DNA from 3 places in the Peribacillus sp. TE19612 genome. Region 3 is predicted to be linked to each of the others. Evidence: riboswitches for the same ligand, from Rfam matches in the RefSeq annotation. Region 3 holds a riboswitch; each other region holds the start of a gene.
What was found. A riboswitch is a leader RNA that binds a small molecule or an ion and turns the genes downstream of it on or off. The one in region 3 is predicted to bind cobalamin.

Region 1: it holds a riboswitch for cobalamin, as region 3 does, so the genes downstream of both, ACZ9AO_RS18135 (ABC transporter substrate-binding protein) here and ACZ9AO_RS01605 (energy-coupling factor ABC transporter permease) in region 3, are expected to answer to the same signal.
Region 2: it holds a riboswitch for cobalamin, as region 3 does, so the genes downstream of both, ACZ9AO_RS07215 (ribonucleoside-diphosphate reductase subunit alpha) here and ACZ9AO_RS01605 (energy-coupling factor ABC transporter permease) in region 3, are expected to answer to the same signal.

The regions. Positions count from the first base shown of each region.
Region 1 is NZ_JBWCCL010000010.1:87,341-92,068, reverse strand. It holds tRNA gene ACZ9AO_RS18145 (tRNA-Arg) at 153-226, opposite strand; partial or broken gene ACZ9AO_RS18140 (polysaccharide deacetylase family protein) at 426-1,303, shown strand; cobalamin riboswitch at 1,390-1,564, shown strand; gene ACZ9AO_RS18135 (ABC transporter substrate-binding protein) at 1,743-2,708, shown strand; gene ACZ9AO_RS18130 (FecCD family ABC transporter permease) at 2,671-3,726, shown strand; gene ACZ9AO_RS18125 (heme ABC transporter ATP-binding protein) at 3,733-4,728, shown strand, end outside.
Region 2 is NZ_JBWCCL010000003.1:262,156-266,883, forward strand. It holds gene ACZ9AO_RS07210 (ribonucleotide-diphosphate reductase subunit beta) at 1-450, opposite strand, end outside; gene ACZ9AO_RS07215 (ribonucleoside-diphosphate reductase subunit alpha) at 496-2,793, opposite strand; cobalamin riboswitch at 2,932-3,112, opposite strand; gene ACZ9AO_RS07220 (manganese-dependent inorganic pyrophosphatase) at 3,405-4,334, shown strand; gene ACZ9AO_RS07225 (hypothetical protein) at 4,435-4,581, opposite strand; gene ACZ9AO_RS07230 (SulP family inorganic anion transporter) at 4,667-4,728, opposite strand, start outside.
Region 3 is NZ_JBWCCL010000001.1:338,948-343,675, reverse strand. It holds gene cobJ (precorrin-3B C(17)-methyltransferase) at 1-965, opposite strand, end outside; gene ACZ9AO_RS01610 ((2Fe-2S) ferredoxin domain-containing protein) at 980-1,348, opposite strand; cobalamin riboswitch at 1,500-1,689, opposite strand; cobalamin riboswitch at 1,891-2,086, shown strand; gene ACZ9AO_RS01605 (energy-coupling factor ABC transporter permease) at 2,262-3,005, shown strand; gene ACZ9AO_RS01600 (energy-coupling factor ABC transporter substrate-binding protein) at 3,007-3,318, shown strand; gene cbiQ (cobalt ECF transporter T component CbiQ) at 3,305-4,081, shown strand; gene ACZ9AO_RS01590 (energy-coupling factor ABC transporter ATP-binding protein) at 4,100-4,728, shown strand, end outside.

The DNA.
Region 1 (4,728 bases), on a different contig from region 3:
AGAAGTAATAGTGAAATGGAATATCACTGTTTCCTACGTTCAGAAGTGCTTTTATCCTACATACAATTTACGGCTTTTACGGTCATACCAACAGAAAAAAACCCTGCTACAACACGGAGAAACCGCATTATAACAGGGCTTATAAACTTTAGCGTCCCAGATAGGAATCGAACCTACGACCTACAGCTTAGGAGGCTGTCGCTCTATCCTGCTGAGCTACTGGGACATATATTAAAGTCGACGACTTATTTATTATATTTCTTATAGGCAAACTTTTCAAGCTAATAGCACATACTTATGAAAAAAAATCCTCATAAATGTTTAGCGCATCGCTAAGCTCTCGTTTTTCCCCTTTTTTCATTAAATGGAATACTTTATTGTTCATGGGTTTTCTGGTACTATTATACTATAAAAAAATCAGGAGAATGATAGTGAAAAAATATAGAGTTTTAAGGATGGCGGCATTGCTGGGAATTTTGATTTTACCTGGATGCACACAAGGGATTTTAGAGGGGATAGGCACAAAGACGGCAGCGCCGATTGCGGAAGATGACATTGAAGTGGCCGAAGCGGCTGAGAATGGGAGCGGGCAGGATTCGGAGGGGCAAATCGAAACGGGAGACTGGATAAAGGCCGAGTCCCCGGTCCAGCTTCCGATATTGATGTATCACAGCATTTCCCAAGGTAATGGCCTTCGGGTTCCAAGGGAGGAATTCCGATCACAAATGGCTTGGCTTCGGGAGAATGGTTACTATACATTATCCCCTGAAGAAGCATTCCTCGTTTTATCCGAGAATCGGATGCCAAGTGAGAAGTGCGTCTGGCTTACTTTTGATGATGGCTATACAGATAACTACACGGAGGCATTCCCGATATTAAAAGAAAATGATATGAAAGCAACTGTCTTCATGATCGGGAAGTCCATAGATAAAAGTCATCACCTGACTGAAAATCAAATGTTGGAGATGAGCAGGGATGGGGTTTCGATTGAAAGCCATACCATCAACCATTTGGAGCTGAACCGCATGACGGCAGAGCAGCAAGAAGCGGAAATGGTTCAGTCGAAGGTGCTGTTCGACCGTATCATCGACCAGGACACGACAGTGCTTTCCTATCCGGTTGGCCGGTATAACGAAGAGAGTCTCAGGCTGTCAGAAGAAGCTGGATACAAGATGGCAGTCACTACCGAACCTGGGGGAGCTTCAAGCGACCAAGGATGCATGCTCTGCATCGAGTTCGGATTTCACCGGGGTTATCGATCAATGGGTTTGCGTCGCTGATTGAAAATGCTTCAAAGCATTGAAGGCGGAAGGGTCATTTCGCACTTGTTCAGAAAAATCATATAATAATCGATTCTTACATGGTGTATAATGAAGGCAGTGAAAATTATATACATATGAACGATTTGGTGTCTTAATGACTTAAAAGGGAAGTTGGTGAAATGCCAATGCGGTCCCGCCACTGTATATGGGAGCTGACGGCAGTGTACCACTGTATGAGATATGGGAAGGTGCCGTTGACGATGACCATGAGCCAGGAGACCTGCCAGAATTCGTACACCTGTAACCTACGCGGATGGGAAGGTGTGTGGCAGACACTAAGAAAGAGTCCGTATTGATATTGTTGCCATGCAAGCATCTTCCGTTTAACGGGAGATGCTTTTTGTTTTGGGGGCATCTTCCAGGATTGGTTTTCTCTGTTAGGTATGAAGAAATTAAATAAAAAGATTGTGGGGAATGAAAATGAAGAAGATTTTTGGTCTGATACTGTTGATGTTACTGACTGCAGGCATGATGGTTGGCTGCGGTGGCGCTGCTGACGAAGGAAATGAAAAGCAGCAAACGAACCATGCACAACACGAGGCTTTCCCGATTACGATTAAAGATGCAAGTGGGGAAAAAGTAACGATAGAAAAAGAACCGAAGAAAATCGTTTCGTTGATACCAAGTAATACGGAAGTGGTCTTTGCACTTGGTTTGGGTAAAAAGGTCGTTGGTGTTTCCGACAATGATAATTACCCGGAGGAAACAAAAGAAATTGAAAAAGTTGGCGGAATGGAAATGAACACGGAGCTGATTGTCTCCATGAAGCCTGACCTTGTTCTTGCACATGCATCAAGTGCCCATAATTCAAATGAGGGTTTACAGCAGCTTAAGGATGCTGGAATAGATGTACTCGTAGTCAATGATGCCCAAAGCTTCGACCAAGTCTATGAATCTATTGAAATGATTGGACAGGCAACGGGAGAACATGATAAGGCAAACGAAATCGTTGCGGGTATGAAAACGAAGCTCAAGGATATCCAGGAAAAAGCCAAGTCCGTAAAGAAAGAGGATAGGAAGACCGTTTTAGTGGAAGTTTCGCCTTCACCGGAAATATACACACCTGGAAAAAATACTTTCATGAATGAGATGCTTCATATTATTTCAGCGGATAATGCGGCTGCTGAATTGGACGGTTGGGCAAAAATTGATGAAGAGTCGATGATTGCTGCAAATCCTGATGTCATCATTACAACGTATGGTTATTATACGAAAGATGCAGTAAGTGAAGTGACGGCCCGAAAAGGATGGCAAGACGTAAATGCTGTTAAGAATGGCCAAGTCTTTGATGTCCATTCTGACTTGGTGACCCGTTCCGGTCCACGCTTAATAGAGGGAGTAGAGGAACTTGCCAAATCAGTCTATCCGAACCAATTCGACAACTAAATGGGCGTTTGCGTATTTGATTGCGTTGTTGATTTTGTTATTCGCAATGACGATAGGCATTTCCTTTGGTTCGGTGCCAGTACCGATTCCCGTACTTATACAAATAATCGGCAAGGAGATTTTCCACTTGCCGATTTCTGCCGATCCGGATGTGATGCTAACGAATATCGTGATGAACATCCGCTTGCCGCGGGTGCTGCTCGCTGGTTTGGTTGGGGCATCACTTGCGATTGCGGGTGCGGCTTTTCAGGGACTGCTCCGGAACCCGCTCGCTGATCCTTACACATTAGGTATTTCATCAGGAGCATCGGTCGGAGCCGTTTTGACAATATTCTTGAATATATCACTGCCATTCATCGGTTTATATACCCTTCCGGCATTGAGTATCTTATGTTCAGTGCTCACGATGCTCTGCGTACTGACTTTTGCAAAAAAAATGGATCGATCGATGAAAGTGGAAACGATCATTTTAACGGGAATCATTTTCAGCTCGTTTTTAAGTGCCTTCATTTCATTGATGATTGCGCTGACGGGTGATGAATTAAGACAAATCATCGGCTGGCTGATGGGAAGCGTCTCAATGCGCGGATGGAATTATATCGTAATCATTTTGCCGTTTTTTATCATTGGTTCGTTGACCTTGATCATGAATACAAGTGAATTGAATGCGATGACTTTCGGGGAAGACCGGGCAAAACACTTAGGTGTGAATGTCAAGCGGCGGAAAATGTGGATCTTGATAGCCGGTTCGACTTTGACAGGGGCAGCAGTTGCCGTTTCAGGGGCGATTGGTTTTGTAGGATTGGTCATTCCTCATTTTGTCCGAAAGATTTGGGGACCTGACCATAAACATTTGCTTCCGTTGTCATTGTTGATAGGAGGCGGATTCTTGATATTGGCCGATTTTGTAGCACGAACGATCATTGCCCCATCGGAACTGCCGATCGGGGTGATCACCTCACTTATCGGGGCACCTGCATTTGCGCTGATTTTATTAAAGAGACGGAGAGAAGGGTAAAAACGGATGCTTGAAGTAAAAGGGTTAACAGGTGGATATCACAACAAAGCTGTTTTGGACTCTGTCTCTTTTGATGTACATAAAGGGGAATTATTCGGGATTCTTGGTCCTAATGGCAGCGGGAAAACGACGCTTTTAAGTATGCTTAGCGGGGTGCTCGATTATAAAGGCGGAAGCGTACGGATAAGCGGCAGGGATTTGAAGGATTATTCGTCAAAACAACTTGCACAGGTCATTGCCGTGCTCCCTCAACATTCCTCATTAGCTTTCTCCTATACAGTAAAAGAGACGGTCTCACTTGGGCGATATGCCCATCAATCAGGTTGGTTCCATAGTTGGTCCGCAGAAGATGAATCGATTGTCCAGCGGGTGATGGAACAAACGGGAGTAGCTGATTTTCAGGATCTTCATTTTGATCGATTATCAGGAGGGGAAAGACAGAGGGTCCTGCTGGCACAGGCCCTTGCCCAAGAGCCGGAAATCCTTTTTTTGGACGAACCTACGAACCATTTGGATCTTTCCTATCAAAAAGATCTTCTTGATCTAATGAGGAAAATGGCAAAAGAGCAGAAGTTGACCGTTATTTCAATTTTTCATGATTTGAATTTGGCTGGATTATATTGTGATCGGCTTATGCTGCTTGAGAAAGGGCAGATTCAGGTTGTTGATGTGCCGAATGAAGTGCTTCAACAGGAACGGATTCAGGATGTATATCATACGACGATCGAAAAACACCCACATCCCGCCCTTCCGAAACCGCAAATGTTCATCGTTCCAGAAAAGCATGGCCAGGATACTATCCCGTTGGAAATTGATGATTCTTATTTGACAGTCGGATTTGAGATGATTCAATTGAAGTCTCCGATCCCGCTTAGAACGATGTCTTCTGGAGTGACTGGTTCGGGGACGGGCTGGCATAAGTATTTTGTGAATAGGCACGTCCATCATGGCTATGATTGCGAGGATCATCATGTTGAAATGGCCGACTATTTAACAACTCAT
Region 2 (4,728 bases), on a different contig from region 3:
AGGATGTTCTTTAATGCGGTCGAAAAGCTGTTTTTGCTTGCCTACCGGGATCAAGGAAGCAAGGATATAGGAATAAGACTCATTATGGATCGATTCCTGCTGGGCCATGTTGGCCAGGATAGCTTTTGCCGCCGGATCTTTGATGTACCGAAGGATCTCTACTAAAGTGGGCGTTTGAAGACTGTCCATTCCAGCAATCATCGTAAGGATATCGAGAAAAGCGTCCTGGATATCTTCATCCAATTCGCCCCACTGCTTTTTATCCTGAATCATGTTCACGCTCGAAGGCTTCCAAAAGTTATTGATGAGCTGTGTATAGGTATCATAGAATTTTTCATACTGAATATCGTTCCAAAGGAGGAAGCCTGAAGCTTCTCCTTTGAAAACACCGGTTGCCTTGGTTGGATGCGTCGGTTCGAGCATCCGAATTTTTTTTATATGATTGGTCATTCGTGAAAACTCCTTTAAGAATAGATTACTGGGCCATGATTGACGTTAACTTGAACAGCTTTCACAGGCATTGTCATATTCGGAAGACGTCGAACGAACATAATACGTTGATTTCAACCCGCTTTCCCATGCTGTTAAATGGATATCCAACAGGACCTTCGCTTTGATTGTATTGTGTACATACAGATTAAAGCTGATTGCTTGGTCAATATGGCGTTGGCGGGCTGCATTTTGCCTGATGCTTTCCAGTTGATCCAAATTGAATCGCGTCTTTTTATAATATTCATACGTATTTGGCGTCAAGCCTGGTGCGGTCACCTTGAATTTGAAGTTTTTCTTTTCTTCGTAAAATTCAATTTCATACAAAGGATCGATTCCATCCGTGGAATTACCGATTTTGGCTGTCGATGAATTAGGGGCAATCGCCATTAAATAGCCATTACGGGTCCCGTGCTCCTGCACGTCTGCTTTTAAATCCAGCCATTTTTGATCTGTATAGTCACGCAGTTCGAAATAGTCCCCTGTATGCCAATCAGAACCTTCAAAATATGGGTAAGATCCTTTTTCCTTGGCCAATTCATTGGATGCCTTGATAGTTAAGTAAGCGATCTTTTCGTATAAAGCATCTGCATAGTGAACAGCCTCATCGGATTCCCAATAAATATTCTGTGTGGCAAGTAAATGATGCCATCCAAACGTTCCTAAACCAATTGCCCGGTACCGTTTGTTCGAGATGGATGCTTGTTTGACAGGAAGATTATTCACATCAATGACATTGTCCAGCATACGGATCTGAATGGGAATCAATCTTTCCAGAACATCGCTGCCCACCGCTCGTGGCAAGTTAATGGATGAAAGGTTGCAGACAACGAAATCGCCGCTTTTACGAACTACAACAACATCTCCATCTTCTGTTTCATATTCATCCGTAATCGTCGAAGGGCTTAGGTTTTGGGCAATCTCCGTGCAAAGGTTAGAACAATAAATCATACCTCTATGTTTATTCGGATTCTTCCGATTCACTTCATCGCGGTAGAACATATACGGTACGCCTTCTTCTAATTGAGAAATCATGATGCTTTTCATGATGTCCATCGCATTGATTTTTTCAAAGCTATAGTTTGGAAGCGTGCCATTTTCTGCGGCCTCGACAGCAAGTGCATAATGATTCCTGAAGCTTCCTTCGCCTTTCTTTTCGTCATAAAGATCTTCAAGTGAAAATCCAAGGGTTTGCTTAACGGTATGCGGATCGAAAAGATACCATTCTTTTCTGTCGCGTACAGCCTCCATGAATAAATCCGGTATGCATACACCTGTAAAAATATCATGTGCTTTTAATCTGTCATCCCCGTTTTGAGTCTTCAAATCGAGGAAGCTCATGATATCTTTATGCCAGGCATCCAAGTAAATCGCGATGGCACCTTTACGTTGACCCAATTGATCGACACTTACAGCTGTCTGGTTGAATAGTCGAATCCAGGGCGTAGTGCCGGAACTGTTTCCAGAGAAACCGCGGATATCGGAACCAAGCGAGCGAACCTTACCGACGTAAAGACCGACACCACCGCCGAATTTAGATACTTTTGCCGCATCGTAGTTTGATAGGTAAATTCCGTCAATGGAATCTTCAATTGCGTCGATAAAGCAGGAGCTTAACTGTCCATGTGTTTTACCTGCATTGGAGAGTGTAGGAGTCGCAACGGTCATATAAAGGTTGGACATGGCCCAGTATGCTTCTTTTATCAGTTGCAGGCGGTGCTCCGTTTTTTCCATTCGCATGATTTCCATCGCGATGATCATGAAACGTTCTTGTGGCAGTTCGAAGACCTTGTCCTTTTTTGGGCGGGCCAGATAGCGGTCATTCAATAAGTAGATGCCTATGTAAGAGAATAATTTATCTTTTTCCGGGTCGATCACCGATCCCAATTCCTCAATTTCCGCTTTTGTATATGAAGATAGCAGTTCTGGTTTATAAATGGGATAACGCTGACCTTCCGATAGCTGGGAGAGTTCTGTGATCAGCTCATAGAATGGGCCATAACTCTTGCCTTCATATCCTCGATTGGCTTGTGCATCCCTATACATTGTATTCAACAGTTCTGCTGCAGCAACGAAAGTCCAATCCGGAGCATCGATATCCACGCCTTCAAGAGCGAGCTGAATCAGTTTTTTTGATGCCTGTTCTTCGGTTGAGTCACTTTTGCGATCAAGCCATTTTGTAAAACGCCTTTTGAACTTTTCCATATCGAGACGGCCTTCGAATTCCTTCGATAACGTCTCAAGCTGGATGGATTTCGCTTCTGTGTCATTTTCACTTATGGTAGAGTTATATGTTTGAGTCATTAATAATCCTCCTTGTTAACTTCCGCTAAAATAAAAAAACCGCCCAAAGAATTGAGCGGATCAAACGATAGAATAAAAGAGCCATGAAAAAATAGCCGTTATACTATCGTTTCATCATCTCAATCCCCGAAGAATAAGAAACGTGAAAAATTCAAGGCAGGTCTCCTGACTCATGATCATCCTACTTTGAGTCCTTCCCGTATAGAGAGCTATACAGTGGTTTTCTCATTTCGTCACATTTACAGTTGCGGGGACAGTTCCGGGTTTACACCGGATTCCCTTTTCAGCCATCACTGGCACCTTGGATTATAAAAATTCTATATATAGTTATTGGAATTGTTTATGTAATCAATATCTAGTATTTATGCTTATATTATCGTAAGCCATATACGATGATAATTCAACTAATATATTTGAAAAAAACCAACCCTTATCTATTGACAAAGTGATGGAAGAGGATAGGGGAATGAAAGATTTTATGGGGGAATGGATAAATCAAGCGCTGATTTTACGGGATTTTGTGTTAAAATAAAGTGTCTAGTTAAGGTGGCTCTCCCTTATTGCGGTGAGGGGATTCGCGGAAAAATATTTATGAAAAAGGGGATAAAATCTTGGAAAAAGTATTAGTTTTTGGACATAAAAACCCGGATACAGACACAATCTGTTCAGCAATCGCTTATGCAGATCTGAAAAAGCAGTTAGGTATCAACGCTGAACCAGTTCGTCTGGGTGAAGTGAATGGTGAAACTCAATATGCATTGGACCAATTCAAATTCGATGCTCCCCGTCTTGTGGAAAAAGTTGCAGGGGAAGCTGATGGCGTAATCCTGGTCGATCATAACGAACGCCAGCAAAGTGCTGAAGATATTGACCAAGTCCGTGTGTTGGAAGTTATCGACCATCACCGTATCGCTAACTTTGAAACAAGCGATCCATTATATTACCGTGCGGAACCAGTTGGCTGTACGGCAACCATCTTAAATAAAATTTATAAAGAAAACGGCATTGAAGTCCCTAAAGCAATCGCAGGTCTTATGCTATCTGCCATCATTTCCGATTCTTTATTGTTCAAATCCCCGACTTGCACGGAGCAAGACGTTGCCGCAGCAATGGAACTGGCTGCCATTGCGGGAGTCGACGCTGAAAAATATGGCTTGGAAATGTTGAAAGCGGGAGCTGACTTAAGCGACAAAACGATTGCCCAGCTCATCACTCTTGATGCAAAGGAATTCTCCATGGGAATGGCTAAAGTGGAAATAGCACAGGTCAATGCTGTTGATCCGAACGAAGTCCTTGCTAAGCAAGCTGAATTGGAAGCGGCGATTGAAGCGGTCATCGCAGTGAAGGAATTGGACTTGTTCCTATTCGTCGTAACGGATATCCTGACTAATGATTCCGTTGCCTTGGCCCTTGGTAAAGCGGCATATGCAGTTGAAAAGGCATATGACGTTTCATTAAACAATAACATCGCCGTGTTGGAAGGCGTTGTATCGCGTAAAAAACAAATCGTGCCGGTCTTAACCGACGTATTCAGCAAATAATACAGGAAAAGGGTTGCTCATTAAAAACATGGGCACCCTTTTTCTGTACATTCAAGAAAAAGACTCAACCATCCCATTAAGGGTGTTTGAGTCTTTTTTCTTAATTTAAAGATTCCTTTTCTTTTTCATAGGCGATGACAATCAATTCTTTATTGGCTTCCTCGCCAAGTTTGCTTTCAAAGCTTTTCAGTTCATTCAATAAATCCGGTGACAGATTTGCTGCCGTATAATCCTGTTCTGGTGTCATGCTTTTCGCTCCTTTCAAAAGGAAATGATTCATGTTATCTATTTTGTCGGTTTGAAAAGTTTCTATTCAGCAGAATTTTACTTCTTTAAGATATTTTACTTTCTGAGGTGGCGAGTTTTTCAAGCAATGTCGAACTTTCTTCATCGA
Region 3 (4,728 bases):
TTAATGGATTGCTGAACGGCTTGACCCTTGACTCTTGACAGGGCCTCCATTGCCATTTCGAAGGAAGCTTGCTTCTTTTCAGGTGCTTTTGTAAGTAAGCCAACTCCTCCAGCGGACTCGGGTAAGGCTTCTTGATCTAATGCCCACGGTTCCGCTTCTTTTTGCAGTCGCTGATGCGGCTTCAAAGTTTGCTTTTCCGAATTCAACGTATATTTTCTTTGATAGCCTCTTGGTGTGATGATTTTGTCGTCATATAAAAAGGTGGATGAATTACCGATAATGACGGTGGTCAACATTCCAATATCGTGATTCAACATATCCTTCAAATTGGTAATGACAATATCCTGCCTATCGCGATAAGCACTTTTCACCAACCCGACAGGTGTATCCGGCGAGCGGTAGCGAAGGAGAATTTTCTGTGTTTCAACAATTTGCCGGGTCCGCCTGCCGCTGCGCGGATTATACAGTGCAATGACAAAGTCTGCCATTGCAGCTGCTTCAACCCTTTTAGCGATCAGTTCCCAAGGAGTTAAATGATCACTGAGGCTGATCGTACACGAATCGTGCATGACAGGCGCCCCAAGTAAAGACGCACATGAGTTGATTGCTGAGATGCCAGGAATGACTTCAATGCCCACTCCAGTTTCTTCTTTCCAGCCTTTTTCAATCAATACTTCATAGACCAACCCTGCCATCCCGTAAACTCCGGCATCCCCACTGGAAATCACCGCCACTTTCTTTCCCAGCTCCGCTTGTTTCACCGCTTCCTGTGCACGTGATACCTCTTCGGTCATCCCCGTACTAATGATCGTTTGATCTGTTAGCAGTCCCTGAATGAGTTCAACATAAGTTTTATAACCAATGATGTAGTCACTTTCTTGAAGGGCTTCGACGGCACGTTTGGTAATGTGTTCAAAATTCCCGGGCCCAAAGCCCACGACGAATAATTTACCGTTTGTACTCATTAAGACATCTCCTTTTACGCTTTGTTCTTTGAAATACCCGTATGAGCAGGAAAATCTGGATTAGGGGTCATTTCCCCGTCTTTGTATTGATAGATCATCTGTGGAACAAACTCACCATCATCGATATTACTGACGATCTGCCGACCGAAATCAGGCGTTTCCACTCGATACCAGTTTCCTTGGGGATAGGCAATAACTACGCAGGCATCCTTACATCTCCCGTTACAGCGTGTCCTCGTTGTATGGATTTTCAGATCCAGTCCTTTTGAAGCAATTTCATCGCGAATCGCTTGGGTTACTTCTTCCCCGCCCTTTTTCATGCAGCTGCTCCCATTACAAATCAACAGATGCGTATTTGTACCCGTCAAGTTCCAAGTAGTCATCTTCTTCCTCCTGAGTTCAGGGAAAAGGCAAAATAAAAAACCTTAACATAAGAGTCAAGGTTTAAAAAAACTATATGAATGAGGAGCCAAAGGCAAGCTTGCCAAATCCTCCCAAAATCGTCATAGTCCTTCTACCTTTCCCTCCGAAAAGTATCATGCAATTTTAAAAGCAGGTTTCCTGGCTTACGCTTCATTTTACTTTGTCCCTTCCCGGCATCATGCCAGTGGCTATCGACAATTTCATCAGCGTTTACAGTAGCGGGGGCTGCATCGGATTTTCACCGATTTCCCTATTATCCCTTGATTATTCATACAAGGGCACTTTTAAAATGAAATATTTGGTTTTATTATACATTTCCAACTAACTTAATCTATCATATAACAACTTTGTCAAAATTCAATAGTTTATTCCGACTGTTTAGAAAAGTTTAAACGTGTAAAACCAGTTACAATCCTTTCCTCGCAACAAACTTCGACCCAAAAAAAAAGATAGTGTAGCTGGAATTATTTCTTTATGGTACACTATACGAGAATTTTCTAAATAATTACATAAGTTTCATGGTGTTGAATTTCTCGGAATTCAGCTTAAAAGGGAAGCCGGTGAAAATCCGGAGCGGTCCCGCCACTGTAAAGGGAAGTTCCATTACTTTAACTTTAATCCACTGTCAAATGAGATGGGAAGGATGTAATGGGATGATGAACCAAAGCCAGGAGACCTGCCATGAAGCGTGAAACTGTTTCAGCCTACGAGGATGGGCGTGCGGATCAGGCAGAATGGCCCAAGGTTGGTTCATGTTGCAAAATTCCTGTTCATTACGCACTTCTTTCCTTTGAGAGAAGTGCTTTTTAGTTTGGGCGCCGCTTTTCTTCTCAAGATTGATCAGAACAATTAAAAGTGTTGAAAGGAGAAAGAATGAAAAGAACCAATTGGAAAATTATTTATTTTGTCATTTTACTGCTTTTTGTCCCGAAACGGGCATTGGCCATGCATATCATGGAGGGCTTTTTACCCATAGAATGGGCTATATTCTGGTGGGCCGTGTCGCTTCCATTTTTAATCCTGGGGTACCGGTCCATTAGGTCCAAAGTAAGGGAAAACCCAGAAACAAAAATGATACTAGGCCTATCGGGCGCATTTGTATTTATATTATCGGCCCTAAAGATTCCTTCCGTTACGGGAAGTTCTTCGCACCCTACCGGAGTTGGTTTAGGTTCCATACTATTCGGACCATTGGCCATGAGTGTAGTCGGCTCCATCGTTCTGTTATTTCAAGCTGTTTTACTGGCACACGGAGGTTTGACGACATTAGGGGCCAATGCATTCTCCATGGCCGTTTGCGGACCGTTCATTGCTTACTTTGTCTTCAAGGGCGCAACTAAATTGGGGTGGTCTTTTTCACTTGCCGTATTCTTGGCAGCTGCTTTTGGGGATTTGGGCACCTATGTGGTAACTTCTGTTCAACTTGCTCTTGCTTTCCCTTCCGAGGTAGGAGGATTCATGGCCTCTTTCAGTAAATTTGCAGGGATTTTTGCCCTGACCCAAATTCCCTTGGCCATCAGTGAGGGGTTATTGACAGTCGTCGTAATGAATTTCTTGAAAAAATACAATCTAGGCGAATTGAAATTGCTGCGAGTTTTATCTAAGGAGGCCCGTTAAAATGAAAAAAAGTTTACTGCTGCTTTTCCTGGTTGTCATTCTTGCAACCATACCGTTAATCACCCAACAAGGAACGGAATTTGGCGGTGCCGACGGCGAAGCTGAGGAAGCCATCACTAAGATCCAGCCGGAATACAAGCCATGGTTCAACAGTATTTGGGAGCCGCCAGGTGCAGAAACCGAAAGCTTATTATTTGCGCTGCAAGCTGCAATCGGAGCTGGTTTCATTGGGTATTTCATAGGTGTAACGAGACAAAGGAATAAGCAAACCAAACAAGAAATTCCCGAAAAATCGAAGCATGTTACTCATTGATAAATATGCCTATTTCAATGGGCTAAAGGATGTACATCCGTTGGAAAAGATGGTTTTTGCACTCTCTCTTTTGCTGTTTTCGTTAACGGTAAGGGATATGGCCGTTTCGCTCATCACTTTTACGGTGATGAGCGCTTTAATCATTTTTGCGGCAAAAATCCCTCTTTCTTATTATCTTAAATTACTTCTATTACCAGGATTTTTTATACTATCAGGAACCATTACCATCCTTTTTTCTTTCACTGGTAAATTCACTTCGATTTCGAATATATGGTGGTCCTGGAAGATCGGGAATTGGCAAATATTCATCAGCGATGACAGCTTTGGTACGGTGGCCAATTTGATCACTGTCGTATTCTGCAGCATCAGCTGTTTATATTTCCTTACCTTAACTACACCCATTACCGTCATCCTATCCGTGCTGCGAAAATTTAAAGTGCCTTCGTTATTGGTCGATTTAATAGAATTGACCTATCGATTCATCTTTATTTTTTTAGATACGGCTTTGGCCATTCACCAATCACAAGCTTCACGGCTGGGGTATGGTTCGTTTAGGAAAGGCATTCGATCTCTCGGATTACTAATTTCATCATTATTTTTAGGAGTATTGCAGCGCTCTGGACAGTTGACGATGGCCATGAACGCAAGAGGCTATCAGGAGAACCTTTCCTATATCGAGGATACTTACACCTATTCCTCACGCAATTGGCTGATCGCGATTGTCATACTAGGAAGCTTAATCCTTATTAATGGATATTTGTAAATTGGAGGCAACCCAACAATGGACGAGCATATTTTTCATATAGAAGGCCTCACCCATCAATTCGCAGATGGGACCTTCGCTTTAAAAGGACTTTCGCTAACGATCCAACAAGGTAAAAAAATTGCATTATTAGGCAATAATGGTGCTGGCAAATCGACTTTATTCCTCCATTTAAATGGTCTATTACAACCTACTGCAGGAAGGATCAGATTTAAGGGCAAGAAAATGAAATATGACCGGAAAGCATTATTATCATTACGAAAGCAAGTCGGTATCGTTTTTCAAGATCCCGACTCTCAGCTCTTTTCCGCTAATGTACAACAGGATATATCGTTTGGACCAATGAATTTAGGATGGGATAGAATTGCAGTCCAGGAGAAAGTAAATTGGGCAATGGCTGAAACGGAAGTAACCGAACTAAAAGATAGACCTACCCATTTTTTGAGCCTTGGGCAAAAAAAACGGGTCGCCATCGCAGGGGTACTTGCCATGGAACCCGATGTCTGGCTCCTGGACGAGCCTACCGCTGGATTGGATCCTTATTTCTCAAGACAGATCATGAATCTGCTGGACAGTATTCACCACCCTGACAAAACGATAATCCTCTCAACTCATGATGTTAATTTGGCTTACCAATGGGCTGATGA